DNA from 3 places in the Nonomuraea sp. NPDC049504 genome. Region 1 is predicted to be linked to each of the others. Evidence: predicted binding sites of a transcription regulator. Region 1 holds the regulator's gene; each other region holds the start of a gene.

The links. The regulator HrcA, encoded in region 1, represses chaperone genes, less so after heat shock. The targets are predictions, from matches to a motif close to TTGGCACTCTCNNNNNGAGAGTGCCAA.
Region 2: groL (chaperonin GroEL) is a predicted target of HrcA. The motif match lies at 4,364-4,390, and genes of this name have one in related genera.
Region 3: AB0K28_RS49450 (DNA starvation/stationary phase protection protein) is a predicted target of HrcA. The motif match lies at 6,848-6,874, and genes of this name have one in related genera.

What each region holds. Positions count from the first base shown of each region.
Region 1 is NZ_JBFAPT010000020.1:128,619-138,214, forward strand. It holds gene AB0K28_RS33115 (PhoH family protein) at 1-435, opposite strand, end outside; partial or broken gene AB0K28_RS33120 (PhoH family protein) at 424-1,128, opposite strand; gene AB0K28_RS33125 (histidine triad nucleotide-binding protein) at 1,294-1,638, opposite strand; gene AB0K28_RS33130 (SigE family RNA polymerase sigma factor) at 1,917-2,429, shown strand; gene AB0K28_RS33135 (hypothetical protein) at 2,426-3,088, shown strand; gene AB0K28_RS33140 (16S rRNA (uracil(1498)-N(3))-methyltransferase) at 3,152-3,877, opposite strand; gene dnaJ (molecular chaperone DnaJ) at 3,874-5,016, opposite strand; gene hrcA (heat-inducible transcriptional repressor HrcA) at 5,028-6,041, opposite strand; gene AB0K28_RS33155 (hypothetical protein) at 6,457-6,966, shown strand; gene AB0K28_RS33160 (DUF3097 domain-containing protein) at 6,984-7,793, shown strand; gene AB0K28_RS33165 (DUF4870 domain-containing protein) at 7,790-8,674, shown strand; gene hemW (radical SAM family heme chaperone HemW) at 8,671-9,596, opposite strand, start outside.
Region 2 is NZ_JBFAPT010000019.1:191,705-201,300, forward strand. It holds gene AB0K28_RS32330 (AAA family ATPase) at 1-1,577, shown strand, start outside; gene AB0K28_RS32335 (YbhB/YbcL family Raf kinase inhibitor-like protein) at 1,644-2,174, shown strand; gene AB0K28_RS32340 (hypothetical protein) at 2,244-2,474, opposite strand; gene groL (chaperonin GroEL) at 2,625-4,256, opposite strand; gene AB0K28_RS32350 (cold-shock protein) at 4,587-4,787, opposite strand; gene AB0K28_RS32355 (MoaD/ThiS family protein) at 5,031-5,306, opposite strand; gene thrC (threonine synthase) at 5,331-6,563, opposite strand; SAM riboswitch class I at 6,577-6,718, opposite strand; gene AB0K28_RS32365 (RNA polymerase sigma factor) at 6,798-7,352, opposite strand; gene AB0K28_RS32370 (trehalose-6-phosphate synthase) at 7,384-8,808, shown strand; gene otsB (trehalose-phosphatase) at 8,813-9,583, opposite strand.
Region 3 is NZ_JBFAPT010000052.1:31,127-40,722, forward strand. It holds gene AB0K28_RS49415 (6-phosphofructokinase) at 1-81, opposite strand, end outside; gene AB0K28_RS49420 (FGGY family carbohydrate kinase) at 234-998, shown strand; gene AB0K28_RS49425 (FGGY-family carbohydrate kinase) at 1,025-1,702, shown strand; gene AB0K28_RS49430 (N,N-dimethylformamidase beta subunit family domain-containing protein) at 1,863-3,188, opposite strand; gene AB0K28_RS49435 (beta-propeller fold lactonase family protein) at 3,241-4,155, opposite strand; gene AB0K28_RS49440 (helix-turn-helix domain-containing GNAT family N-acetyltransferase) at 4,250-5,101, shown strand; gene AB0K28_RS49445 (alkaline phosphatase PhoX) at 5,106-6,128, opposite strand; gene AB0K28_RS49450 (DNA starvation/stationary phase protection protein) at 6,300-6,767, opposite strand; gene AB0K28_RS49455 (helix-turn-helix domain-containing protein) at 6,884-7,480, shown strand; gene AB0K28_RS49460 (VIT domain-containing protein) at 7,477-9,596, shown strand, end outside.

The sequences.
Region 1 (9,596 bases):
CGTCATGGTGCCGCCGGAGCGCCCTGCCGGGTGGTGGCCGCTCGTGCACGGCTCGACGTCCCGGCCGTCACCGAGGAGCTGGCCCAGCGCGTACGGATCCATCGGCACCGCACGCTCGGGGAAGCGGACCGGCGCGGTGAGCATCGGCAGCTCCCACCGGCGCTCGCCGAGCAGCTGCTTGGTCTCCAGCACCCGCCACGGCTCACCCGCGCCGTCGCGGACGGTCCACAGGTGGTCTTCGCTGGCGAGCACGGAGGCGCCGTCGTCGCTGGACAGCCGGTAGATCGTCTTCTCGCCCTGCGGATAGACCCCCAGCACGGGAGTCGGCTCGCCGTCGGAGCCGACGACGAGGTCGCCGACCTCCAGCTCGCCGATCGCCCGCCAGCCGTCGGGGGTCAGCACCTGGCTGTCCACCGGCTGGGCCCGGCCGCGCATGTAGGCCAGCGGCGCGACCTCGATCGTGCCCGCCGCCATCAGCTTGGGGATGGAGTCGGGGTCGACCATGTCGTGCAGCGCGTCGTAGAGCGGGCGCAGGTAGGGGTCGATCTTCTCGTAGAGCGTGCCGGGCAGGAAGCCCAGGCGCTCGCCCGCCTCGACCGCCGGCCGGGTCAGGATGATGCGGTTGACCCGCTTCTCCTGCAGCGCGCGCACCGCCTTGGCCATGGCGAGGTAGGTCTTGCCGGTGCCGGCGGGGCCGATGCCGAAGACGATGGTGTGGTCGTCGATGGCGTCGACATAGCGCTTCTGGTTGACGGTCTTGGGGCGGATGGTGCGGCCGCGCGAGGACAGGATGTCGAGCGAGAGCACCTCGGCGGGCCGGTCGGAGGTCATGCGGAGCATGGCGATGCTGCGCTCGACCGCGTCGGGGGTGAGCTCTCCGCCGCTGCGCAGGACTTCGACGAGCTCTTCGAAGAGGCGCACGACGGTGCCGCTCTCGTCGGGGCTGCCGGTGACGGTGATCTCGTTGCCGCGTACGTGGATGTCGGCCCGGAAGGCGCCCTCGATGACGCGTAGCAGCTCGTCGCGGGAGCCCAGGAGGCTGACCATCGGGTATTCGTCCGGTATCAGCACCTTCGCTTGAGTCCGCGAGGGAGGTGCTGTGCGTCGGGATTCGTGTAGTTCAGACATGGGCAGGCCAGCGGCCTGATGCCTCCCGGTCTCTTTCGGAGTTCTTCTCCGCCCATCGTATCCGGGGCCAGGCCGATTGCTCGCGTCAATATCACCGCGCCGATCACCGCGCCGATCACCGCGCCGATCACCGCGCCGATCACTGCGCCCGGCCTGCCCAGGCCGTCAGCCGGGCGGCCAGGTGAGATCGCGCCCGCCGAGCACGTGGGCGTGCACGTGGAAGACGGTCTGACCGGCGCCTGGACCGGTGTTGAAGACGACGCGGTAGCCGCTCTCGGAGACGCCGCCGAGCACGGCGACCTCGTGCGCGGTCTTGAGCACCTCGTCGGCGAGCCCGTCGTCGGCCGCGGCGAGCGCGGCGGCGTTGGCGTGGTGTTCCTTGGGGATCACCAGCACGTGGGTCGGCGCCTGCGGGTTGATGTCCTGGAACGCCAGGGTCCGGCCGGTTTCGTAAACGATCTCGGCGGGAATCTCCTTGGCGACGATTTTGCAGAAGAGGCAATCGCTCACTCGATCAGCCTACCGAGGGCGCCGCCGTCGGTGAGTCCGTTGCGAATCGGTAATCAGCTGTGTCGTGCGCAGGAAGATCCACAAGGTTAGGGTGAGTGTGCGACACTTCAGCAGAAAAGACGATTCAGGGTCGGGCGAGCGCCACCTGGCGAGGACACGACTGGGTAATGCACCCTAAGGAACCGGGGAAACCTCCAGAACCGGAAGAGCGTAAACCCTCTGGGAAGGCCGCGCGTCCCACTGATGTGACCACCGAAACCCTTCTGGCCGACAGGTCGATGGGGGCGGTGCCGGTCGGGTGGGATGCCGACATGGCCGTTACGGCGCTGTACAGTGCGCATTTTCGGTCATTGGTGCGTCTCGCTGTGTTGCTGGTGCGCGACATAGCAACAGCTGAGGAAGTCGTGCAGGATGCGTTCGTCGCCATCCATGGCGCCTGGCGCAGGCTGCGTGATCCCGACAAAGCACTTGCCTACCTGCGCCAGTCAGTCGTCAACCGGTCCAGGTCGGTGCTGCGCCACCGCGCGGTCGTCGAGAAGTATGCTCCCAAAGGTCTGCCCGACGCGCCGAGCGCCGAGAACGGCGCGATCGGCGAACTGGAACGTTCTGCCGTGATCGAGGCATTACGTGCCCTTCCGACCCGACAGAGAGAGGCTCTGGTTCTACGCTACTACGGTGATCTGTCCGAAGCTGAGATCGCCCACGCCATGGGCATCAGCAAGGGGGCGGTCAAGAGCCACACGGCACGTGGCATGGCCGCCTTGCGATCGGTCCTGGAGAAAATGTCATGACCCAGCCCCCCGACGAGTACGGCGAGCTGCTGCGCCGTGCGCTCCGCGCGGAGGCGGACGCGGTCGTGCCCTCGCCGGACGGACTGGAGATCATCCGTGCCCGCATCGAGCGGCGGGGCGTACGCAATCTGTTCTGGTGGCGCGCGGGAGCGGCCGCGGCCAGCGCGGTGCTGGTGGCGGGCGCGATCGTGTTCGCCGTCCCCGGCCTGCGCTCCCAGATCATCGATCAGGCGCCCGTGCGGATCGTGGACGACGAGACGAGCAAGGTGCCGTCCAACTCCTCGACCACCCGGTCCATCGATCCGCCCGCGACCAGCGTGCCGCCCCGTCAGTCGCCGCCCGCGGTGGTGATCCCGGCCACGCCGTCGCCCACCTCACCCAAGCCGACCCGTAAGGCCGAGTCGACCAGCAGGCCGTCTCCGTCGCCCACTCCCACCCCCACCACGACCCCGTGTCCTTCGGCGCTCGCCGAGGAAGCCGAGCCGCCGTCCGACTGCCCCACCCTCTCGCCGTCGCCGACGCCGACACCGTCGCCCACCATGATCGAGACGTCCGCGCCGCCGTCGTGCCCGCCGGAGCAGTGCCCGCCGGACGACGAGATGACCGAGACGCCGCCCGTCGAGGCGACCCCCCTGCAGGACACGCAGACCACGCCCTAGAGGCTCATCGCCGGGCAAGACAGCTCGCCCCGCGGCAAGACGCGCAGAGCACCCCCTAGCGGCTCACCAGCGGCCCGTGCGGCTGAAGAGCACGGCGGCCGCCGCCACCCCCGCCGTGGACGTGCGCAGCACCGTAGGCCCGAGCAGCACCGGCTCCGCCTTGGCCGCCCTGAACCGCTCCAGCTCCTCCTCCGAGACCCCGCCTTCCGGCCCCACCACCATGACGACGTCGCCGCCCGCCGGCAGCGCCACGCCCGACAGCGGCTCGGCGGCCTCCTCGTGCAGCACCAGCCCGAGCGCCGCCTCCGCCAGCAGCCGCTCGACGCGTGCCGTGGAGGCGAGGTCGGTCACCTCGGGCAGGTGGAAGCGGCGGGCCTGCTTGCCCGCCTCGCGCGCGGTGGAGCGCCAGCGGCCGAGGGCCTTGGCGACCTTGTCGCCCTTCCACTGGGTGATACTGCGGGCCGCCGCCCACGGCACGATCACGTCGACGCCGGCCTCGGTCATCATCTCGACCGCCAGCTCGCCCCTGTCGCCCTTGGGCAGCCCCTGGACGACCACCAGCCGGGGCCGCGGCGGCTCGACGTCGTAGCGGCGCAGCACCTCGAGCCGCAGCGCGTCCTTCAGCGCCTCGCGTACGACGCACTCGGCCACCCCGCCCGCCCCGTCGGTGAGGTCGACCCGCTCACCGGCGCGCAACCGGCGTACGGAGGCCGCGTGCCGCCCCTCGGGGCCGTCGAGCGTCAGCTCGGGCCCTTCGAGGTGCGCGCTCAGGAAGACCGGAGCCGTCACCGGCCGTTGAACGCGTCACGCAGGCGGGAGAAAAAACCCTGCTGGCCCGGTGCGAACTTGCCAGGCGGGCGCTCCTCACCTCGCTGCCTGGCCAGCTCGCGCAGCAGCTCTTCCTGAGCCGCGTCGAGACGGCTCGGCGTCTCGACGTTGACGTGGATGAGCAGGTCGCCCCTGCCGGACTCGTTGAGCCGCTGGACGCCTCTGCCGTACATGGTGATGACCTGGCCCGACTGCGTGCCGGGCCGGACGTCGATCTCCTCGGCGCCGTCGAGGGTCTCGACGGTCAGCACGGTGCCGAGCGCGGCGGCCGTCATCGGGATCTGGACGGTGCAGTGGAGGTCGTCGCCGCGCCGTTCGAAGATCTCGTGGGGCCGCTCGACGATCTCGAGGAACAGGTCGCCGGGCGGGCCGCCGCCCGGGCCGACCTCGCCCTCGCCGGCGAGCTGGATGTGGGTGCCGTCCTCGACGCCCGCGGGGATGCGGACCTTGATCGTACGGCGGGTGCGCACCCGGCCGTCGCCGGAGCACTCCTGGCAGGGGTTGCGGATGATGGTGCCGAAGCCGCCGCACTGCGGGCAGGGCCGCGAGGTCATGACCTGGCCCAGGAAGGACCGCGTCACCTGGGAGATCTCGCCGCGCCCGCTGCACATGTCGCAGGTGTCGGGGTGGGTGCCGGGCGCGGTGCCGGCGCCGTGGCAGATGTCGCACAGCACGGCCGTGTCGACGGCCAGCTCGCGGGTCGTGCCGAACGCCGTCTCGCGCAGGTCGAGCTCGACCCTGATGGTGGCGTTGCGGCCCCTGCGGGCACGTGAGCGGGGCCCCCTGGCACCGGTGGCGGTGCCGAAGAAGGCGTCCATGATGTCGCTGAACGGGAAGCCCGCTCCGAAGCCTCCCGCGCCGGCACCCGCTCCCGCGCCGCCGCCGAAGGGGTCGCCACCCAGGTCGTACATCTGGCGCTTGTTCGGGTCGGACAGCACCTCGTAGGCCTGCGTGATCTCTTTGAACCGCTCCTGCGTGTCAGGATCGGGGTTCACGTCAGGGTGCAGCTCTCGGGCGAGCCGGCGATACGCCTTCTTGATCTCGTCCTGACTCGCGTCACGGCGCACCCCGAGGGTGGCGTAGTAGTCGCTGTTTGCCACTTATCGACCTCTTATGATGCAGCCAGGATCTGGCTGACGTAGCGTGCCACCGCGCGTACGGCGCCCATCGTCACGGGATAGTCCATCCTGGTCGGCCCCAGAACGCCGAGCCGGGCCAGTTGGTTGTCGCCAGAACCGTATCCGGTCGCGACGATGGATGTGCCCCTCAGGTAGGGGTTTTCCGAGCCGATGCGCACGGTGAGCGCGGACGGGGTGTCTGAGGTTGTCTCGCCGAGCAGCCGCATGAGGACGACGTGCTCCTCAAGCGCCTCCAGCACGTCGCGCAGGCCGGTGGCGAAGTCGGCGCCGGCGAGGTTGGCCGCGCCGGCGAACACGATCTTCTCGTCGTGCCGCTCGACCAGCGTCTCGAGCAGCACGGAGAGGATCGTCGCCGCGGCGGGCCGGTCTTCGACCGGGAGTCTTTCCGGCAGGTCGGCCACCAGCTCGGGCACGCTGCTCAGGCCGCAGCCGTCGAGGCAGGCGTTGAGCACGGCGCGCAGGTTGGCGATGCGGTGGTCCTCCACCACTTCGGGCAGCTCCACCACGCGCTGCTCGACGCGGCCGGTGTTGGTGATCAGCACGAGCATGACCCGCCGGTCGGTCAGCGGGACGAGCTCGACGTGCCGGACCGTCGAACGGTTGAGCGTCGGGTATTGCACGACCGCCACCTGCCTGGTCAGCTGCGCGAGCAGCCGGACCGTGCGGGTGACGACGTCGTCGAGGTCGACCGCGCCGGCGAGGAACGTCTCGATCGCCCGCCGCTCGGCCCCCGACAACGGCTTGACCTGCGAGAGCCGGTCGACGAACAGGCGATAGCCCTTGTCCGTCGGCACGCGGCCCGCGCTGGTGTGGGGCTGGGTGATGTAGCCTTCCTCTTCCAGCGCGGCCATGTCGTTCCTGACCGTCGCCGGGGAGACCTTCAGATTGTGACGCTCGGCCAGCGCCTTGGAGCCCACCGGTTCGTTGGTGGACACGTAGTCTTCGACAATGGCCCGGAGCACCGCCAGCTTCCGATCGTCGAGCACGTGCTCACCTCCTGCCTCTGTCCCTTACAGGAACGTGGTGTCTAGCACTCTGTGTTCCCGAGTGCCAAGTGTACGGCTCTCGCCCACAAGGTGCGATAACACCGCGTCCCAACTGCTGTCTGGCTTCCTGTGAGCGACAGGCCCCACACTTGCCCTCATGACCGACGATTCCCGGCCCCCGGCGTACGGCCCGCCGCCAGGCTACGGTCCGCCCCAGTACGGACCGCCCCCACAGGGACAGCCGCCGCAGGGACCACCCCAGTACGGGCAACAGCCTCCGTTCGGACAGGGGCCACCGCAGTACGGTGACCCCGCTCAGTTCGGCCCGCCATCTCAGTACGGACAATACGGCCAACAGGCCCAATTTCCACCACGAATCGACTCCAAAGCCATAAAGCCCAGCCGCTGGTGGCTGGTGGCCGTCTGGGGCGTGTTCGTGGCCTGCCTGGCGGCCGGCGGCGTGCTGTTCGCCACCGGCCTGGGCGGCGCGACCGACCTGGTGCCCAAGCAGACGTTCGCGTCCGGCGAAAGCGTCACGGTGACGGTCGACCCGGCCGAGAAGCCGGGCGTCTACCTCGCCAGCGACACCGCCGTCACCTACGACTGCTCGATCAGCGGCGAGGCCAAGCTGGCCAAGACCCCCGACCGGCGTACGGTGTCGGCCGGCGACGCCGTGTGGGAGCAGTTCCTGGTGATCAACGCGCCGGCCAAGGGCGACTACCAGCTCACCTGCGTCAACCAGGAGGACGCCACCGTGCGCTACGGCGTCGGCCGCGACTCCTACTCCGTCGTGAACGGCGTCGCCGACGGCCTCATCGCCCTCGTGGCCCTGCCGGGCGCCGGGCTGCTCGCCGCCATCGCCGGCACGATCGTCGTCCTCGTCCGCCGCAGCGGCGCGCGGAAGCGCCTTGCAGTGAGCGGGTGATTTGCTACGGTCCCCGTGTGTACGAGGGCGATGTACTGGCGGGAAATTGGCGGCGGCCGGGCAAGGGCAAGATCCCCAAGGTGCCCGCGGAGCCGGACCTCGTCGTGGAGGACGCCGACAGCGGCTTCTGCGGCGCCGTGGTGGCCTGTGACAAGGAGGCCGTCACGCTGGAGGACCGGTTCGGCAAGCGCCGGCTCTTCCCGCTCGCGCCCGCGGCGTTCCTGCTGGAAGGCCGTCCCGTGACCCTCGTACGCCCCGCCGCCACCGCCCCCACCGGCCCTCGGCGCAGCGCGTCGGGCTCGATCGCCGTCGAAGGGCTGCGGGCCAGGGTCGCCAGGCAGAGCCGCATCTACGTCGAGGGCGTCCACGACGCCGCCCTCGTCGAGAAGATCTGGGGCCACGACCTGCGGGTCGAAGGCGTCGTCGTCGAATACCTCGAAGGCGTCGACCACCTGCCCGCCATCGTCGACGAGTTCGGCCCCGAGCCGGGGCGGCGCCTCGGCGTGCTCGTCGACCACCTGGTGCCCGGCTCCAAGGAGAGCCGGATCGCCGCCGAGATCACCTCGCCCGACGTGCTCGTGGTGGGGCATCCGTTCGTCGACATCTGGCAGGCGGTCAAGCCGTCCGTGCTGCGCATCCCGGCCTGGCCCGACGTGCCGCGCGGGGTGCCATGGAAGGAGGGCGTCATCGCCGCGCTGGGCTGGCGCATGGAGCCCGCGGAGGCGTGGCGGCGCATTCTCGGCGCCGTCTCGACGTACACGGACCTGGAACCGGCGCTGCTCGGCCGGGTCGAGGAACTGATCGACTTCGTTACGGAGGCCCCATGAGCCAGGACCCGACCCCGCCGCCCGCCGACGACGACGCCACCCGCAGGTTCGCCCCGGCGGACGACGACGCCACGCGCAGGGTCACCCCGTCCGACCTGCCGCCGCCCGCGCCCGGCTCGGGCCCCCAACCCGGCCCGCCCCCACCGTACGGACAACAACCCGGCCACCCCCAGCAACCCGGCTCCACGCCCGGCTACCCACCGCAACCCGGCTCCACTCCGGGTTACTCGCAGCAGCCCGGTTCCGTGCCGGGTTATGAGCAGCAGCCCGGGTCGTCCGGCTACGGGCAGCAGCCCGGCTCGGCGCCCGGCTACGGGCAGCAGCCCGGGTCGGCCCCCGGTTACGGGCAGCAGCTCCCCTACGGGCAGCAGCCCGGGTCGGCGCCGATCTACCACCCGCAGCCGCCCAGCGGCTACGGCCAGCAGGGCCCCTATGGCGGTCCCGGCGGCTACGGTCCGCCCGGCGGCTACGGCCGGCCCGGCTATCCGCCGCCCCCGCCCGGCTACGGCTACCCGCAGCACCCCGGCGAGCCCTACGTGCCCGGCCGCTTCGGCCCCCGCCCCGGCACCGACGACAACTCCATGGCGATGCTGGCCCACCTCCTCGGCCTGCTGGTCTCGTGGATCGGCCCGCTCATCATCTACGTGATGCGCAAGGACCAGTCGCCCTACGTCAGGGACCAGGCGGCGGAGGCGCTGAACTTCCAGATCACCATGTTCATCGGCTACATCGTGTCCGCGTTCCTGATGCTGCTGTTCATCGGCTTCCTGCTGCTGCCGGCGGTCTTCGTCGTGTCGCTGATCTTCCACATCCAGGCGGCGATGGCGACGTACCGGGGCGAGCGTTACCGCTACCCCATCTCCATCCGCCTGATCACCTAGACCAGCAGGTCCCTGATCAGGGCGTCGGCCAGCAGCCGGCCCTGGAGGGTCAGCACCATGCGGCCCGCCTTGAACGGCTCGGGCTCCAGCAGCCCCCGCGCCAGGGCGCTCGCCACCACGGGCCGCGCGGCGGGCGCGACCTCGGCCAGCGGATAGCCGGACGACAGCCGCAGCTCCAGCATGAGGCGTTCGGCATCGCGGTCGTCGTGCCCGAGCACCTCGCGGGCGTGCGCCGGCGAGTGGCCCGCGGCCAGGCGCTGGGCGTAGGCGGCGGGGTGCTTGACGTTCCACCATCGGGTGCCGCCGACGTGGCTGTGGGCTCCTGGGCCGGCCGCCCACCAGTCGCCGCCGGTCCAGTAGAGCAGGTTGTGGCGGCAGCGGGCGTCGTCGGTGACGGCCCAGTTGGACACCTCGTACCACGCGAACCCGGCCGCGGACAGCAGCTCGTCGGCGATGAGGTAGCGGTCGGCGGCCACGTCGTCGTCGGGCATCGGCAGCTCACCGCGCCTGATGCGCGCGGCCAGGCGGGTGCCCTCCTCGACGATCAGCGAGTACGCCGACACGTGGTCGGGCCCTGCCTCGATCGCCGCGCCCAGCGAGGCCCGCCAGTCGTCGTCGGACTCTCCCGGCGTGCTGTAGATCAGGTCGAGGTTGACGTGCTCGAACCCGGCCGCGCGCGCCTCCCTGACGGCCGCGGCGGCCCGGCCGGGCGTGTGGCGGCGGTCGAGGACCTGCAGCACGTGCTCGCGTACGCTCTGCATGCCGAAGCTGATGCGGTTGAAGCCGCCGTGGCGCAGCTTCTCCAGCGACGAGGGATCGACCGACTCGGGGTTGGCCTCGGTGGTGACCTCGGCGTCCGGCCGCAACCCGAACTCCGAGCCGATCGCGGCCAGGATGCGTGCCAGGTCTTGGGGAGGCAGCA
Region 2 (9,596 bases), on a different contig from region 1:
CGTACGAGGACGAGCCGCTGGCCGACGGCGGCGACATCGGCCCGTCGAAGATCCTCACCGAGGAGATCGAGCGGCCCCGCACCGGCCCCATGCGCGACATCGTCGCCACCATCCAGCCCGACCAGGACGAGATCGTCCGCTCCACGCTGGCCCAGACGGTGTGCGTGCAGGGCGCCCCCGGCACCGGGAAGACCGCCGTCGGCCTCCACCGCGCCGCCTACCTGCTGTTCACCCACCGCGAGCGGCTGGCCAGGTCGGGCGTCATGATCGTCGGGCCGAACCGGGCCTTCCTGTCCTACATCTCCTCCGTCCTGCCCGCGCTGGGCGAGGTCAAGGTCGACCAGACCACGGTGGCCGGGCTGCTCGGCGAGCACGCCGCCCCCGAGGACCCCGAGGTCGCCGCCATCAAGGGCGACGCCAGGATGGCCGCCGTCCTTGAGCGCGCGCTCTGGCTGCACATCGTCAAACCGGAGGAAGGCGTCGTCTTCACCAAGGGCGCCTACCGCCACCGGGTGGCCGACTACGAGGTGCGCGAGATCGTCGCCTCCCTGCGCGGCACCACCCGCTACAACCCCGGCCGCGCGGCGCTGGCCCAGCGGCTGGCCCACATGGTGCTCGTCCGCATGGAGCAGCGCGGCGAGTCGCCCGACGACCGGGTCCAAGACGCGGTGGCCAGGTCGAAGCCGGTCAAGCAGCTCGTGGACGCCGTCTGGCCCAAGCTGACGCCCGAGCAGGTGCTCCATCGCCTGCTGTCCGACCCCGAGTTCCGCGCCAAGGCCGCCAAGTCCGACCTGACGGCCGAGGAGCAGGAGCTGCTCGCCTGGCGCAAGCCGTACCGGAGCTGGAAGTCCGCGAAGTGGTCGGCGGCCGACGCGGCGCTCCTCGACGAGCTGCGCGACCTCATGGAACGCACGCCCTCACTGGGTCACCTGGTCGTGGACGAGGCGCAGGACCTGTCGGAGATGCAGCTCAGGGCGCTCGGACGGCGCTGCCGCAACGGCTCGGCCACCGTGCTCGGCGACCTCGCGCAGGGCACCACCCCGTGGTCCACCACCTCGTGGCAGGCGGTGCTCGAACACCTCGGCCAGCGCGAGGGCGAGGTGACGGAGCTGACACTCGGCTTCCGCGTGCCGCGCGAGGTGCTCGACTACGCGGCCCGGCTGCTGCCCTCCATCGCCCCCGGCCTGGCCGCGCCGCGCTCGCTGCGTCCCGGCGCGGGCTCGCTCACCGTGCTGCCCGGCGGCTCGGTCATCGAGGTGGCGCGGCAGGCGCTGGCCAAAGAGGGTTCCATCGGCGTCATCGTTCCCGACGCCCTGGTCGAGACCGTCTCGCAGGCGCTGGCCGAGCTGCCGCACGCCGTGCTCGACCCCGACTCCCCCGACGAGCAGCGCCTGCTCGTCGTGCCCGCCACGCTCGCCAAGGGCCTCGAGTACGACCACGTCATCGTGGTCGAGCCGGCCGACATCGTGGCCGCCGAGCCGAGGGGCCTGGCCCGGCTCTACGTCGTGCTGACCCGTGCGGTCACCTCGCTGACCGTGCTGCACGACAAGCCGCTGCCCGCCGAGCTGGCGGCGTGAGCCGCGCGGGCACGGCGCTTCTAGGATGGCTGGGCAAGCACCTAGCTCTCACCCAAGGAGGATGCCGTGCCCGCACCGCTTCCCCATGAATTCCTGCCGTCGGTCCCCGCGCTCGTGGTCGAGAGCGACGACATCCAGGACGGCGAGCGACTGCCCGACCTCCACGTCTTCAACGACTGGGGCATGACGGGCGGCAACCAGTCGCCGCACCTGCGCTGGTCCGGCGCCCCCGAGGGCACCAGGAGCTATGCCGTCACGTGCTTCGACCCCGACGCGCCGACCGGCAGCGGCTTCTGGCACTGGGTGCTGTTCGACCTGCCGGCCTCGGTGACCGAGCTGCCCACCGGCGCGGGCTCGGCGCCCGACTTCAAGGGCCTGCCCGAGGGCGCCGTGCACGCCCGCACCGACTACGGCACCAAGGCCTACGGCGGCGCCGCCCCGCCTCCCGGCGACCCGCACCGCTACGTCTTCACCGTGCACGCGCTGGGCGTCGACAAGCTGGGGGTCGACAGCGACACCAGCCCGGCCGTGGTCGGCTTCAACATCAACGCCAACCTGCTGGCCCGTGGCTTCGTCGTGGCCCACTTCGGCGTCTGACAAGCGTCAGAGCGCCCCGCCGGGAGCCCGGCGGGGCGCTCGTCATGTCGGGGTCAGCTCATGTCGGGGTCAGCGCACGAGGGGCGCCTGGGGGCAGCCGACGAGCCCCGGCAGCAGCGAGTCGACGACCGGAATGCCGGTGGTGGTCGCGCCCGGCAGGCAGAACGGATTGTTCAGCTGGCGCAGCAGGCTGAACGTGCTCGTCAGCTCGTCGTCGGCATGCGCGGGAGCCGCCGCGGCGGTGACGGCGGCCAGGGCGATGGCCGCGATACCGAAAATGCGCTTGCTGCGGGAGAACATCCGCCACTCCTTCGTTGAGGTGAGTTATGGCTGACCACCTTTCCTCACCATGAGTAGCGGATCAATGGTGAAACGTAATGGCAGCTCCACAAGAAAAAGAGCGGCCCGGAAAATTCCGGACCGCTCTTCGCCTGCGCGACGGATAAAGACCTAGAAGTCCATGTCGCCGCCGCCGGGCATGCCGCCGGCGGGAGCGGCCCCAGCCTTCTCGGGCTTCTCGGCGATGACGGCCTCGGTCGTCAGGAACAGCGCCGCGATGGAGGCGGCGTTCTGCAGCGCGGAGCGCGTCACCTTGGCCGGGTCGATGATGCCCGACTCGAACATGTTGACGTACTCGCCCGACGCGGCGTTGAGGCCCTCACCCGGGGTGAGGTTGCGCACGCGCTCGACCACGACGCCGCCCTCGAGGCCGGCGTTGACCGCGATCTGCTTGAGCGGCTCCTCCAGCGCCTTCTTGACGATGGCGGCACCGGTGGCCTCGTCGCCGTTGAGCTCGAGCTTGTCGAACGCCTTGGCGCCGGCCTGCAGCAGCGCCACGCCACCGCCGGGGACGATGCCCTCCTCGACGGCCGCCTTCGCGTTGCGGACGGCGTCCTCGATGCGGTGCTTGCGCTCCTTGAGCTCGACCTCGGTGGCGGCACCGGCCTTGATGACGGCGACGCCGCCGGCCAGCTTGGCCAGGCGCTCCTGGAGCTTCTCGCGGTCGTAGTCGGAGTCGGTGCGCTCGATCTCGGCGCGGATCTCGTTGACCCGGCCGGAGATCTGCTCGGCGTCACCGGCGCCGTCGACGATCGTCGTCTCGTCCTTGGTCACGACCACCTTGCGGGCGCGGCCCAGCAGGTCGAGGGTGGCGGTCTCGAGCTTGAGGCCGACCTCCTCGGCGATGACCTGACCGCCGGTCAGGATCGCGATGTCGTTGAGCATGGCCTTGCGGCGGTCGCCGAAGCCCGGAGCCTTGACGGCGACGGAACGGAACAGGCCGCGGATCTTGTTGACGACCAGGGTCGCCAGAGCCTCGCCCTCGACGTCCTCGGCGATGATCAGCAGCGGCTTGCCGGACTGGACGACCTTGTCGAGCAGCGGCAGCAGGTCCTTGTTGGCGGAGACCTTGCTGTTGACGATCAGGATGTAGGGGTCTTCGAGCACGGCCTCCATGCGGTCGGAGTCGGTCACGAAGTACATCGACGTCATGCCCTTGTCGAAGCGCATGCCCTCGGTGAGCTCGAGCTCGAGGCCGAAGGTGTTGCTCTCCTCGACGGTGATGACGCCTTCCTTGCCGACCTTGTCCATCGCCTCGGCGATGAGCGAGCCGATCTCGGGGTCGGCGGCGGAGATGGAGGCGGTGGAGGCGATCTGCTCCTTGGTCTCCACGTCCTTGGCCAGCTTGGAGAGCTCCTCGCTGACGCGCTCGACGGCGGACTCGATGCCCTTCTTCAGGGCCATCGGGTTGGCGCCGGCGGCGACGTTGCGCAGGCCCTCGCGCACCAGCGCCTGGGCGAGCACGGTGGCCGTGGTGGTGCCGTCACCAGCCACGTCGTCGGTCTTCTTCGCGACCTCCTTGACCAGCTCGGCGCCGATCTTCTCCCAGGGGTCCTCGAGCTCGATCTCCTTGGCGATGGACACACCGTCGTTGGTGATCGTGGGAGCGCCCCACTTCTTCTCCAGCACGACGTTGCGGCCCTTGGGACCCAAGGTCACCTTGACGGCGTCGGCGAGCTGGTTCATACCGCGCTCGAGACCGCGCCGGGCGTCCTCGTCAAACGCGATCATCTTGGCTGCCATAAGGCTAGACCTCCCAGATGCAGGGTGGCTTGTCGTGGACCGAGCCGACGCCCGCGACGGCATGGGTCAGCATCTCCTTCGGCAGACCCCATCGTCCCGATCCGGTGTTGGCACTCTGCTGCACAGAGTGCCAACGAACTGTTTAGCACTCTACCCTGTCGAGTGCAAGCGAACGCCCACCTGCCCCACGTTTCCGCCCAGGTCAGTCAGTACGCCGGTACGGCGAGCCGCCCTGGGCGGCCCACCGTACGCGAGTCGACGAGAGAGAGATGACGGCTCGCACGGACTGCGCTGCCGTGCGAACCCGCCCGGTGCATACCAGGATGTCGATCAGACCGTTCGGACGGACTCCGCCTGCGGTCCCTTCTGGCCCTGCGTGATCTCGAACTCGACGCGCTGTCCCTGCTCGAGAGATCGGTACCCGTCCATCATGATCGCTGAGTAATGGACGAATACATCCTTACCACCGTCTACCGCGATGAAGCCGTAGCCCTTGTCCGCGTTGAACCACTTGACGGTGCCCTGCGCCACTTCCGACTCCTCTTACTGGTCTCCCAGATCTCGCCCATTCCTCCGCGAGACCTGTAATCGCCCGACTTAACAGAAAATCAGCCGGACGATCGCCCTCGACCATACCTGTGGGGAGGGGTTTGGCAACAGAGTCAATCTGGGAACTGCCTATTTCTTCTTCCCGAACCTGGTTCAACATTGAATTAGGCCCGGAAAAGGAGAAGGCGCCCACAAGGGGCGCCTTCTGGATGCGAGCCGCGACACTCAGCCGCCGGCGACCGCCGGGATGATGGAGATCTGAGTCCCCTCAGGGGCGGGAGTGTCGAGGCCCTCGGCGAAACGGACGTCCTCTTCCCCCACGTAAACGTTGACGAAACGACGAATCTTGCCCGATTCATCCAGAATTCTCGCGCCGATGCCCGGGTAGTCGGCGTCGAGCTTGATGAGCACGTCACGAAGCGTCGCGCCCTCGCCACTGACCTCCGCGTTGCCCCCGGTGTAGGTGCGCAGAATGGTGGGAATCCGCACAGAAACGCTCATGGTTTAAGTCGCCTTTCCTGGTTGTCAGACAGTCGCGCGGAACGCGTCGAGAGAGGGCCGGATCACGGCCGTGGGTGCGGCGTCGTCGCTGATCGCGTCGAGCGTCTTGAGCCCGTCACCGGTGTTGAGCACCACGGTGAGGGCGTCGGGGTCGAGCACGCCGTTCTCGGTGAGCTTCTTCAGCACGCCGACGGTGACGCCGCCCGCGGTCTCGGCGAAGACGCCCTCCGTCGAGGCCAGCAGCTTGATGGCGGCCACGATCTCGGCGTCGGTGACGTCCTCGACGGCTCCGCCGGTGCGCCGGGCGATGTCCAGCACGTACGGCCCGTCGGCCGGGTTGCCGATGGCCAGGGACTTGGCGATGGTGTCGGGCTTGACCGGCCGTACGACCTCGTGCCCCGCCTTGTACGCGGTCGACACCGGCGAGCACCCGGCCGCCTGCGCCCCGAAGATCTTGTACGGGGTGTCCTCGACCAGCCCCAGCTTCACCAGCTCCTTGAAGCCCTTGTCGATCTTCGTGAGCTGGGACCCGGAGGCGATGGGGATGATGATCTGCTCGGGCAGCCGCCAGCCGAGCTGCTCGGCGATCTCGTACGCGAGCGTCTTGGAGCCCTCGGCGTAGTAGGGCCGCAGGTTGACGTTGACGAATCCCCACTTGTCGCCCAGCGGGTCGCCGATGAGTTCGGAGCAGAACCGGTTGACGTCGTCGTACGTGCCCTCGATGCCGATGAGCTTCCCGCCGAAGACCCGCGCCATGGCGATCTTCGCCTGCTCCAGATTGGCCGGGATGAACACGCACGCGTCGAGCCCGGCCCGCGCGGCGGCGGCGGTGACGGCGCCGGCGAGATTGCCGGTGGAGGAGCAGGAAAGCGTGTGGAAGCCGAAGTTCCTGGCCGCTTCGACGGCCATGGCGACGACCCGGTCCTTGAAGGAGTGGGTGGGATTGCCGGAGTCGTCCTTCACGTAAAGGGACTTGATGCCGAGCGTTCGGCCGAGGTTTCCGGCCTTGACCAATTTCGTCCAGCCGGGGTTCATATTCGGCTTTTCGGTCACGTTCGCCGGAACCGGAAGGAGCGCCCGGTAACGCCAGATGTTGGCCGGGCCCGATGCGATCTGCTCGCGGGTCACCCGGCCGAAGTCGTAGGCCGCCTCGAGCGGCCCGAAACACTCCTGACACGCGAAGCTGGGACCCAGCGGGTAACGCGCGCCGCACTCGCGGCAGGACAGAGCGGTGGCAGGACCAAAGTCAAGCGACATGAAGCGAGGCCTTCCCTCATCTTCGCCCGCGGCCACCTTGACCGCGAACCGGAATTGGCACCTTGTCCCGGTCGGCCTCGCCTGGTCGCGAGTCGAAAGCCGGGAGGGTTGCCGGGGCTTCGCAGGGCCGGTCCCTCCACCCCTCTGGATGAGCAATATGAAGTTGTTGAAACGGACTCTACCCGCTTAAGTGGCCGCAATTACCACCCGTCTCACCATGTGAGACGGGTGGTCTCAGCGATAGTCCTCGCCCAGCACACCCTGCACGTACTTGCGTGCCTGATGGATGCGGGATTTCGCGGTGCCCAGCGGGATGCCGAGCTGCTCGGCCACCTCGTTGTAGTCGAGCTGGACGATGTCACGCAGCACCAGCGCCTGCGCCAGGTCGGGCTTGTCGGCCTCCAGGGCCTCCATCGCGTCGAGCAGGTCGAGCCGCGAGCCCGCGATCACGCTGACCCGCCGCACGTCGGGCTTCTGCATCGGCAGCTCGTCCGAGCTCTGCTCGGCCGCCCGCCGCTTCAGCGACCGGTACGTCGTGCGCGCGCAGTTGGCCGTCACGATGTGCAGCCACGTACTGAACCTGGCACGCCCCTCGAACCGCCCGATATTACGCGCGACAGCCAGCAACGTATCTTGCGAGGCCTCCTCCGCGTCCTGGTGATAAGGCAGGATTCGGGCGCAATGCCGCATCACATCGGGCTCTATCCGCGCCAGGAGCTCGCCGAGTGCGCGATGATCTCCGGCAGCGGCTGAGCGGGCGAGTTCCTCGGTTAGCTCATCAAGCGCCATAGCTGGGATCCTATGATCGAAAGGAGCCTAGATGAACAGCGTGCTGTTGGCCTCCAACAGAGGGCCGGTCTCCTTCACCGTCTCCGACGACGGCGAACTCACCATGAAGCGCGGCGGCGGCGGTCTCGTGTCGGGCCTGTCGGGCGTGGCCAAGGGCGACGGCGTGCTGTGGGTCTGCGCGGCGTTGTCCGACGGCGACCGCAGCGCCGTGCGGCAGGCCGGCGGCGGCCGGGTCGACCACGCGGGCTACGACACGGGCCCGATGCGCATGCTCGACATCCCGCCCGCCACCTTCCATCGAGCCTACAACGCGGTGGCCAACTCGACCCTGTGGTTCGTCAACCATCTGCTCTACGACATCCCCAACTCGCCCAACTTCGGCACCAGGTTCGAGCGCGAGTGGGAGTCATACCGCGACTACAACGGCGCTTTCGCGCTGGCGCTGGCCGAGGAGGCCGGCCACGGCGCGCGCGTGATGGTGCAGGACTACCACCTTACGCTGACCCCCGCCATGCTCAGGGCCGAACGGCCCGACCTGCGCATCGCGCACTTCAGCCACACCCCGTGGGCGCCGCCCGAATACTTCTCGCTGCTGCCCGACGACGTCGCCAAGGAGGTGCTCGAAGGCATCCTGGGCGCCGACCACGCCGGCTTCCTCACCGACCGGTGGGCGCAGGCGTTCATGGACTGCTGCGAGCGGCTGCTGGGCGCCGAGGCCGACCGCGTCGGGCGCAGCGTCACCCACGCCGGCAGGACCACCCGCATCGGCGTCCACAGCCTGGGAGTGGACGGCGCCGCGCTGTGGGAGCGGGCCTGCGAGCCCGACGTCGAGTCGCACATGACGGCGCTCAGGGAGCAGGTCGGCGGGCGCAGGCTGATCGTCCGCATCGACCGCACCGAGCTGTCGAAGAACATCGTGCGCGGGCTCAACGCCTACCGCGAGTTCCTCGCCGCCCACCCCGAGTGGCACGGCCGCGTGGTGCACCTCGCCTTCGCCTATCCCAGCCGGCACGACCTGCCCGAATACCGCGAGTACACCGCGTCTGTGCAGCGCTGCGCGCAGGAGATCGAGGACGAGTACGCCACCGAGGACTGGGACCCGCTCATCCTCAACGTCAACGACGACTATCCGCGCTCGCTGGCCGCCTACCGGATGGCCGACGTGCTGCTGGTCAACCCCATCCGCGACGGCATGAACCTGGTGGCCAAGGAGGGCCCCGTGCTGTCGCCGCACTGCGCGCTCGTGCTGTCGCGGGAGGCGGGCGCCGCGGCCGAGCTGGGCCAGCACGCGCTGCTCGTCAACCCGTACGACATCAGCGGCACCGCGGCCGCGCTGCACGAGGCGCTGGTCATGCCGGAGGACGAGCGGCGCAGCCGCCGCGACAAGCTGCGCGCCGCCGCGACCGCGCTGCCACCGCAACAGTGGCTCGCCGCCCAGCTCGAGGCCCTGGCCTGACGCGTCACGAGCGGGTGATCGCCGAGACCAGCTCCTCCAGCAGCCGCACCACGCCGTCGGGGCCGTCCACCACCAGGTCGGCGCGCTCCGCGAGCGCGGTGACCTCGGTCGAGCCGCTGCACACGGTCACGCCGGGGAGGCCGGACGCGCGTACGGCGTCGAACGCCGCCAGGTCACCGAGGTCGTCGCCGACGAACATGACCGAGCGCGCCTCCCGCTCCGTGAGGAACAGGCCGAGCGCGTGGCCCTTGTCCATGCCCGGCGGCCGCAGCTCCAGCACCATGCGGCCGGGCTCGATGACCAGCCCGTGCTTGTCGGCCAGCTTGGCGAGCGGCTCGCGCAGCGCGGCGAGCGCGCCCTCCGGGTCGGGGCTGCGCCTGGTGTGGACGGCCACGGCCCGCCCCTTGTCCTCGATGCGCACGCCCTGCACGCCCAGCGATTCGAGCAGCAGCGGCAGCTCGGCCTCCGCGTTGGGGACGCCGGGCGGCGGCGGGGGCGCGGAGACGCGGCCGTCCTCCCAGCGTTCGAAGCCGTAGTGGCCGAGCACCACCAGGCCGGGCACGTCGGCCAGGCCGGGTCCGAGCGCCAGGGCGGTGGCCGGGGGTCTGCCGGTCACGATGGCCACCGCTCCGACGTGGGCGCCCAGCTCGGCGAGTACGCCGGGCGCCTTCGGATGGATCACGGCCTGGGCGGGGTCGGGCACGATCGGCGACAGGGTGCCGTCGAAGTCGAGCCCGATCACGGCGCCCGCCGGATCGTGCACGATCGCTTCCATTCCAGGGATGTTC
Region 3 (9,596 bases), on a different contig from region 1:
CACCCCCTTACGCACCACTGCCCTGATGACGGCGTTGAGCCCGGGGCAGTCGCCGCCTCCGGTGAGCACTCCAATACGCATGGCGGGTTCCTCCCGATAGGGGTCACGAACCAGACCTGATGTCAGACTCGCATTGTGCCCGGCATCACACGCAGTGGTCTAGACCAAACGCGAGGCTGCGGAATTAAACCTGGGCGCCCGGTCGTGTCGTGATCGTTAGAGGAGGAATGTCCGTGACCGTGTTGGCCATTGACGCCGGGACGACGGGAGTGACGGCGCTCGTCGTCACGGAGGACGGAAGCGTCGCGAGCAAGGGGTACGAGGAGTTCGCCCAGCACTTCCCCGAGCCGGGCCAGGTCGAGCACAACCCCGAGGACATCTGGCAGGCCACGCTGTCGGCCTGCGCCGCCGCGCTGCGCGGCACCTCGCTGCGGCCGTCCTGCGTCGGCATCACCAACCAGCGTGAGACCGCCGTGCTGTGGGACCGCCGCACGCTGGCCGCGCCGCGCCGCGCCATCGTCTGGCAGGACCGCCGCACCGCGGGGCTGTGCGGGCGGCTGCGCGACGCCGGGCACGAGCCGCGGGTGAGCGAGCTGACCGGGTTGCGGCTCGACCCCTACTTCACCGCCACCAAGCTCACCTGGCTGGCCGAGCACGACCCCGGGGTGTGGGCGGGCGTCACGTCGGGGGCCGTCGCCGTGGGGACGGTGGACTCGTACCTCATCGCCCGGCTGACGGCGGGCGCGCGGCACGTCACCGACCCGTCCAACGCCTCGCGCACCCCCTGTACGGGCTCGCGTCCGGCGGGTGGGAGCCGGAGCTGTGCGAGCTGTTCGGCGTGCCCGAGCCGGCGCTGCCGGAGATCGTGCCCAACTTCGGGCCGCTCGGCCGGACCGACCCGTCCTCCTTCCTCGGGCTCGACCTGCCGATCAGCGGGGTCGCCGGTGACCAGCAGGCGGCGCTGTTCGGGCAGACGTGCTTCGATGTGGGCGACGTGAAGTGCACCTACGGCACCGGCTCGTTCGTGCTGGCGAACCTCGGCGAGAAGATCGCCAGGCCGGAGAACGGGCTGCTGACCACGGTGGCCTGGCAGACGCCCGCCGGTGAGCGCACGTTCGCGCTGGAGGGGTCGATCTTCGTCACCGGCGCGGCGGTGCAGTGGCTGCGCGACGGGCTGGGGCTGATCGGGTCGGCGCCGGAGTCGGAGGCGCTGGCGCGTACGGTGGCCGACAGCGGCGGGGTGGTGTTCGTGCCCGCGCTGACCGGGCTCGGCGCGCCGCACTGGGAGCCCGAGGCGCGCGGGCTGATCACCGGCATCACGCGCGGCACGACCCGGGCGCACCTGGTCAGGGCGACGCTGGAGGCCATCGCGTTCGAGGTGCGCGACGTGGTCGAGTCGATGACGGCCGGGTCGGTGCAGGTGCTCAAGGCCGACGGCGGGGCCAGCGCCAACGACCTGCTCATGCAGGTCCAGGCCGACCAGCTCGGCACCGCCGTCGAGCGCCCCGCGATCCAGGAGACCACGGCGCTGGGCGCGGCCTTCCTGGCCGGCCTGGGGGCGGGCGTGTGGGGCTCGCAGGCCGAGCTGCGCGAGACCTGGCGCCTCGACCGCCGCTTCGAGCCTGGCGAGCGCGACGATGCCGCCTACGCCCGCTGGCAGGCCGCGGTGACCCTGACCCGCACCGCCGCCCGCCCCACCTGACCCGCCCCTCCGAGCGCCCGGCAGATATGGGGCTGGGGCTCGCGGGGGCAGCCTGCGCAGGCGTGGCCCACCCCACCCCCCTGACAAAGAGCCCTGCCGGGGCCCGGGGGGCGCGCTCGCGGGATCAGGTCATGCCGACGGGCCACCCGGGGGTGTGGGATCAGGGTTTGGCGGCGGGGCCCTGGGCGAAGCGGGTGAGGAGGTTCAAGGTGGCGCGGCGGGTGAAGGCGGCGGCGGAGTCGGTGACGCCGTGGCCGCAGCGCTTGCCGCGCAGCCCGCACACCCACCGCATCGTGCCCGAGGCGAACACCCCGGCCCCGCTCGGCGCCGTGTAGTAGGTGCTGTGCGTGACGCTGCGCCGCCCGCCGCACGAGAACGGCGACTCGGCCAGCACCTGCACCCCGTCGGGCGAGCCGCGCGACACCCGGTCGGTCTCCACGCCGACGAGCCCGGGGAAGCTGCGCCCCTTGGTCCCGGCGAAGATCCAGTGGTCGGGCCTGCTGACCCGGTAGACGCCCTCGGCGGGGAAGCAGTCGTACATCTGCCCCACCAGCGCGCTCTCCGGCCGGGTGTCGCGCCAGAGCCGGCAGTCGCGCTCCTTGTCACAGGCGACCGTCCTGCCGTGCACGGCGATGCGCCAGTAGACGGCGTTCGCGCCGAGGAAGGCGAGGTTGGTGCCGCTGTCCCTGGCCCGGGTGACGACCTGGCGCATGCCGGGCGACCAGTACTCGTCGTGGCCGAGCGAGATCACCGCGCGGGCGCCGTCGAGCGCGCCGGGGACGAGGTCGAGGTTCGTCAGGTACGCCAGCGGCACGCCGCTCTGCTCGGCCACCGCCAGCGCCTCACTCTCGAAGTCGAGGAAGAGGCGGGCGCCACTGTGGTCGTACGGCCGGTCGAAGGTGACGGCGCGGGAGCGGTCGGCGTACCCGCCGGGGCCCTGGTAGAGGCTGCGCCCGCCCCACAGGTTGTACGCCTGCCAGGTGGTGACCGCGTTCACCAGGACGACACGGCCGGCGGTGGAGGCCGAGCGCACGGTGACGGGCACGTAGCGCTGTGCGCCGGTGGAGGCGTCGAGCCTGATGAGGTACGAGCCTTCGGGCCAGCCGTCGGTGTCCACGGTCAGCGACGGCGTCCAGTGGGCGGCGGTGACCGTGCCGTCCACGACCTTGGCGGGCGTCTGGCGCACCCCCTTGACCGGGTCGGACTCCCACACCTTCGCCGGGTTGGCGCCCATGCGGAAGGCGCGGGCGGTGAAGCGCGGCGCGGTCGTGGAGACGTGCAGCCGCAGCCGCTCGCCGGGCAGCACGCTCACCCGGTCGGCGTACCCCTCGATCTCGTGCTCGGCGCCCTGCTTGTGGATCCGCCAGGACTCCTGCACGTCCGCCCCCACGATCGGAGCGGGCGGCGCGACGGGTCGCGGCGCGGCCGGAGGAGGCTCGCCGCAGCCGGCGGCGAGCAGGAGGACGACGAGGAGCACCTTGCGCACGCGCCCATGGTCGGCGTGGCGTGCCTCCTCTGGCCGCGACTTGGTGAAGTCCTTACATGACCAGGACGCAGGCCGGGCTGTCCACCTCGTACGCCACCCCGTCCGGCGCGGGCACCCCGTCGCGCAGGGTGAAGCGGGTGACCGTGTTCGCGTACTGGTTGGCCACGTACATGTGCTCGCCGTCGATGGCGAAGTGCCGGGGCCAGTCGCCGCCGGTCGGCACCTCGGCCACGTGGGACAGGTCGCCGGCGCGCAGCACCGAGACGGTGTTGGGGCCGCGGTTGGCGACGTAGACGAAGTCGCCGTCGAGCTGGAGGTGGGAGGGCGCGTTGGCCCCCTCCTGCCGGGAGGCGGGCACGCTGGTGCGGCGCTCGCCGTCGATGAGCGTGACGGTGCCGTCGAGCTCGCCCGCGACGTAGAGGCGGTCGCCGGCGAACGCGAAGTGGCGCGGGCCCGTGCCGGGGCTCAGCGTGATCGGCTCCAGCCGGGTGCCGTCGGGGCGGTAGCGGCGGATCTCGTCGGTGCCGAGGTCGGAGACGTGCAGCAGGCCGTCGTGGAAGACGCACTGGTGGGCGTGCGGGCCCTCCTGGCGCTCCGTGTGGGGCCCCGAGCCCTCGTTGCGCAGCACGAGCGGCTCGCCCGTGAAGGCGCCGCGCTCGTCCAGGTGGTACACGACCGCCGTGCCGTCGCCGTAGTTGGCCGCCGCGAGCAGTGTGCCGGTGGGGTCGACGGCGACGTGGCAGGGGCTGTGGCCCTCGCTCGGGCGCTCGTCGAAGGGGGTCAGCTCGCTGGTGACCTCGAAGGCGGTGAGCCAGCCGCGTTCGAGCTCGCCCGCGGCGTACAGCACCGGGAGCGTGGGGTGGGCGGCGAGGAAGGACGGCGCCGTCACCCGCGCGAGGCCGTGCTCCTTTCCGTCATCGATCGTGACGATGCCCGGGCCGTATCCGCCTATGCGCAGGTGCTTCACAGCGGGGATCCTCCTATGGTTGACTGAAGCAATGAGTTCGTTGACAGAAGCAAGGGTTACTGAGATCAGGGCCTTCAACCGGTTCTATACGAAGATGATCGGCGTGCTCCAGGCGGGTATGCACGACTCGCCGTACTCACTGACCGAGGCACGCGTGCTGTTCGAGCTGGCGCAGACCGACCGGGTCGAGACCGGGGAGCTGCGCGGCCTGCTCGGCCTCGACGCCGGCTACCTCAGCCGCATCCTGACCCGCTTCGAGAACGACGGGCTCGTGGAGCGCGAGCGCTCGGCCTCCGACGCACGCAAGCAGCTCGTCCGGCTCACCCCCGGCGGGGCCGAGGTCTTCGCGGCGCTCGACCGGCGCTCGGGCGAGGAGATCGCGCAGCTGCTCGGCGAGCTGGCCGAGGAGGACCAGGCGCGGCTGGTCGGCGGCATGGCGGCGATCAGGCAGGTGCTCGACGGGGCGCGCGAGCCCCGCTCGTACGTGATCAGGCCCCCGCGCACCGGCGACCTCGGCTGGGTCGCCTACCGGCACGGCGTGCTCTACAGCGCCGAGTACGGCTGGGGCACCGCGTTCGAGCAGCTCGTCGCCGGCATCGTGGCCGGTTTCGACCCCGCCCGCGACGCCGGGTGGATCGCCGAGGTGAACGGCGAGCGGGCCGGCTGCGTCTTCTGCATGCGGCAGGACGACGAGACCGCGAAACTGCGGCTGCTGCTGGTCGAGCCGTCCGCGCGCGGCCTCGGCATCGGGCGGCGGCTGGTCGAGGAGTGCGTACGGCACGCCCGCGACGAGGGCTGCCGGCGCGTCACGCTGTGGACCCGCGACTGCCTGACCAGCGCGCGGCGCATCTACCGGGCGGCCGGGTTCGAGCTGGAGTCGGCGGAGAAGGGCTCGGAGAACGGGGTCGAGCTGGTCGAGGAGATGTGGACCCTCGACCTCGCCTGAGCGCTCAGGGACGGAAGGGGCCCGTCACCTCGAAGGTGTGGCCCTCGGTGCGGCCGCGCCTGGCCGAGAAGTAGAGGCGCTCTCCGCTGGGCGAGAACGCGAGCCCGGTCAGCTCGGCCCCGTGGTGGCCCTCCAGGCGCAGGAACGGGGTGACCGCCCGGTCGGGCGCGATCACGTCGATCTCGGCGCGCTCTCTGGCGACGTAGAGGTCACCGGAGGGCGCGGCGGTGATGGCCCGCACGCCCTCGCACAGCCGGTCGAGCGTGGCGGTCTGCGCGTCGTACGCCCACAGCCCGGTGTCGCCCTTCGTCGTGAAATAACACACCCCGCCGGCGTAGTGGCAGCCGTCGCCGCCGTCGAAGTGGCGGGCGCCCTCGACCTGGTGGCGGGCCTCCTTGAGCAGCGCGGCCGGCGACGGCACCGCCTGCCAGCGGCCCGACGAGCACAGCACCTCGAGCGTGCCCTCCGTCAGGTCGCCCCAGTCGCCCGGCCTGAACCGGTAGAAGCAGCCGTCGGGCTCGTCCTCGGTCATGTAGATGACCCGCCGCTCCGGGTCGCAGGCGGCGGCCTCGTGCTTGAAGCGGCCCATCGCCAGCCGGGGACGCGCGGCGCGGGCGCCGTAGGGGTCGCATTCGAAGACGCGGCCGCGGTGGCCGAGCTCGCACGACAGCCACGTGTGCCACGGCGTGGCGCCGCCCGCGCAGTTGAGGTCGGTGCCCGACAGGATGCGGTAGGCGTCGCCGATGCTGCCGTCGGCCCTGAACCGCAGCGCCGACGCGCCGCCGAGCAGGGGCAGCTCGGAGTTGGAGACGTAGATCCAGCCGGCGCCGTCGGGGAAACAGGCGCCGCCGTCGGGGGCCGCGTGCCAGGTCAGGCCGGCGACCTTGTGACCGCTGCGGGCCACCACCCGGCCGGCGAACCCAGGGGGCAGCGCCAGGCCGTCGGGGCCCGGAAGTCCGAGCGGACCGTACGGGCTGATGCCGCCCGGCAAGAGCGGGCCCGTGCGGAGGAGAGTCTTGTGCGACATCGTGGGGCCTCCCTCTAGGTGCCACGCTAGTCGACCGCACCGACATGAATGACAGGGACTCGCGAAACCAAACTCTCCGCAAACCTCGCCACCGCCCCCGGCACGGACGGCCCCGGGCACACGAAAGCCCGGGCCGTACGCCCGGGCTCTCCTTCGTCGCGCGCCCTCGGATCAGCGCTGTGCCTGGAACATCCAGTGCTGCTTGTCGACCTCCTGCGCCACGGCGATGAGCAGGTCCTGGCTGACCGGGTCGGCCTCCTCGGTGGCCGCGATGCGCTCGTACATGCGCTTGCTGATGCCGCCCAGGATGTCGGTCATGGTCGCCACGACCTTGCCGTCCTCCTGCCAGCCGCCGTCCGGCTGCTGGAGCTTGGTCTCGCGGGAGACGGTCGCGGCGCGGCCGTCCGGGTTGGCGCCCAGGGCCACCACGCGCTCGGCGATGGTGTCCATGTGGGTCCTGGCGAGGTCGGTGACCTCGTCGAGCTGCAGATGGATGGGGCGGAAGTGGGAGCCGATGAGGTTCCAGTGGGACTGCTTGGCGACCAGGGACAGATCGATGAGATCGACCAGGGCGCCCTGGAGGGCCTCGACGACGGTGTTCTTGGCGTCGCCCGAGAGTGGTCCGGTGATTGTAGCCATGCGTACTTTCCTCCCCGCCGGTCGGCTTTTACACATTTAGAACGGTTTTCGGCCTGCGGTTCTTCCACCACACGAGCACGTTGACACTGTAACAATGACAGTGTCATTGTGGAGGTATGAGCGAGACCTGGACGATCGGCGAGCTGGCCGAGCACGCGGCCCGCGCGCTGCGCGACGGCGCGGCGGCCGCCGGTCACTCCGCGAACGGACGGGTCCGTGATGTGCCAGGGGAGCGGCTGATCAGGTGGTACACGACGATCGGGCTGCTCGACCCGCCGCTCACCCGGCGCGGCAGGATCGCCCGCTACGGCCGCCGCCACCTCCTGCAGCTCGTGGCGGTCAAGCGCATGCAGGCCGCCGGCCACTCGATCGCCGAGATCCAGACCGCCCTGACCGGCGCCACCGACCACACTCTGGAGCAGGCGTCCGGCCTGAACGGGTCGCTCCCCCGCCCCGGCCCCGCCCCGGCCGCCGCAGGGGGCGGGGAGCGGGCGCGCTTCTGGGCTGAGCGGCCGGGTAGCCCACCGGAGGTGTCCGCCGCCGGCGCTGCTGAGCCTGGGCCGGCGGCCGGGGTCGTCACGGGGGTCAGGCTGGGCGATGGGGTGCGGTTGGTGCTCGACGGAAGACGGGCGCTGTCGGATGAGGACGTTCAGGCGGTGCTGGCGGCGGCCGGGCCGCTGCTCGCGGTGCTCGAAGAGAGGAAGCTGACATGAGGATCACTTCGCTGGAGCCCGCGCGGTGCCTGCCGGTGCCGGACGCCGGGTTCGGCGCGCTGCTGACCGAGCGCGGCAACCTGCCGCTGGAGAGCGTGGACGTGACCGCCGCCATCTCGGGCCTGATCACCGGGGTCGAGGTCACGCAGGGGTTCACCAACCCGTACGACGTGACGCTGGAGGCCACCTACGTCTTCCCGCTGCCCGACAGGGCGGCGGTGACCGGCTTCCGCATGGAGGCCGACGACCGGGTCGTCGAGGGCGTGCTCAAGGAGCGCGGCCAGGCCAGGGCCGACTACGACCGGGCGCTGCGCGAGGGCAGGCGGGCGGCGATCGCCGAGGAGGACCGGCCCGACGTGTTCACGATCAGGGTGGGCAACATCCTGCCCGGCGAGCGCGTCTCGGTGCGCCTGAGCATGAGCCAGCCGCTGCCGTACGAGGACGGCGCCGCCACGTTCAGGTTCCCGCTGGTCGTGGCGCCGCGCTACATCCCCGGCCGCCCGATCGACGGCCCGCCGGCCGGCGACGGCGTGGCGCCCGACACCGACGCCGTGCCCGACGCCTCCAGGATCAGCCCGCCGGTGCTGCTGCCCGGCTTCCCCAACCCCGTACGCCTGTCGCTGACGGCCACCGTGGACGCGGCCGGGCTGGAGCTGCGCGAGCTCGCCTCCAGCTTGCACGTGGTCGAGGAGAAGGGCGGCACGGTACGCCTGCGCCCCGGCGAGCGGCTGGACCGCGACTTCGTGCTGCGGCTGACGTTCGCCGCTTCCACGGCTCTCCAGTTGGACGGGCAGGCGGGCGGGCAGGCGGGCGGCAAGGGCACGTTCGCGCTGACCGTGCTGCCGCCGCCGCTGGAGGGCGCCCGCACGCCGCGCGACCTGGTGCTGCTGCTCGACCGCTCGGGCAGCATGGGCGGCTGGAAGATGGTCTGCGCCCGCCGGGCCGCCGCGCGCATCGTCGACACGCTGACCTCGCACGACAGGTTCGCGGTGCTGACGTTCGACTCGGTGGTGGAGGAGGCGTTCGAGGGGCTGGCAGAGGCGTCCGACCGCAACCGCTACCGCGCGGTCGAGCACCTCGCGAGGGTCGACGCCCGGGGCGGCACCGAGCTGCTGGAGCCGCTGCGCCGGGCCGTCGCGCTGCTCGACGGCCGCACGGAGGGCCGCGAGCGGGTCGTCGTGCTCGTCACCGACGGCCAGGTCGGCAACGAGGACCAGATCCTGGAGCAGGCGGGCGGCGCGCTGTCGGCCATGCGCGTGCACGCGGTGGGCATCGACAGGGCGGTGAACGCCGGGTTCCTCGGCCGTCTCGCGGGGCTCGGCGCGGGCCGGTGCGAGCTGGTCGAGTCGGAGGACCGGCTGGACGCGGCCATGGAGCACATCCACCGCAGGATCGGCGCTCCCCTGGTCACCGACCTGGCGCTCAAGGGCCTGGAGGTCGAGCCGGAGACCGTCACCCATCTGGGGTCGATCTTCCCGGGGGTGCCGCTGCGCGCGTACGGGCGCTGTCGCGAGGGCTCGTCGGTGACCGTGCGGGGGCTGACCGCGCGGGGGCCGTGGGAGGAGCGCGTGGACGGCGTCACGGTGGACAATCCGGCCATCACGGCCGTGTGGGCCCGCGCTCACCTGCGCGAGCTGGAGGACCGGTACGCCATGGGCGAGCACGACCTGGAGGAGCGCATCGTGCGCACCTCGCTGGAGTACGGCGTGCTCTGCCGGTTCACCGCGTACGTGGCGGTGGACACCCGGCAGGTCGCCGGCGAGGGGCCGCAGCATCGCGTCATCCAGCCGGTCGAGCCGCCGAGCGGGTGGGAGCCGCCGCAGTCGCCCGGGATGGGCGCCTTCGGGGCGAACGTCATGCTGGCCGCCGCGCCGGCGAGCCCGGCCAGGATGCGGACGCCGCAGCCCGGGCTGAGCAGCGCGGGCGGGATGGAGATGGAGCGGGGCTTCCTCACCGGAGGGCCGCAGGACGGCGGCGCCCTGCCTCCCTCGCCGGCGCCCATGCCGATGGGTCCCGGCGGGCCGCGCCGGGGTCGCGGCCGGGTGGCCGGCGGGCGTCTGGAGTCGGTACGCCCCCAGCTCGTGGCCGAGCTCGACCGCCTCAGGGCCCTGGCCGC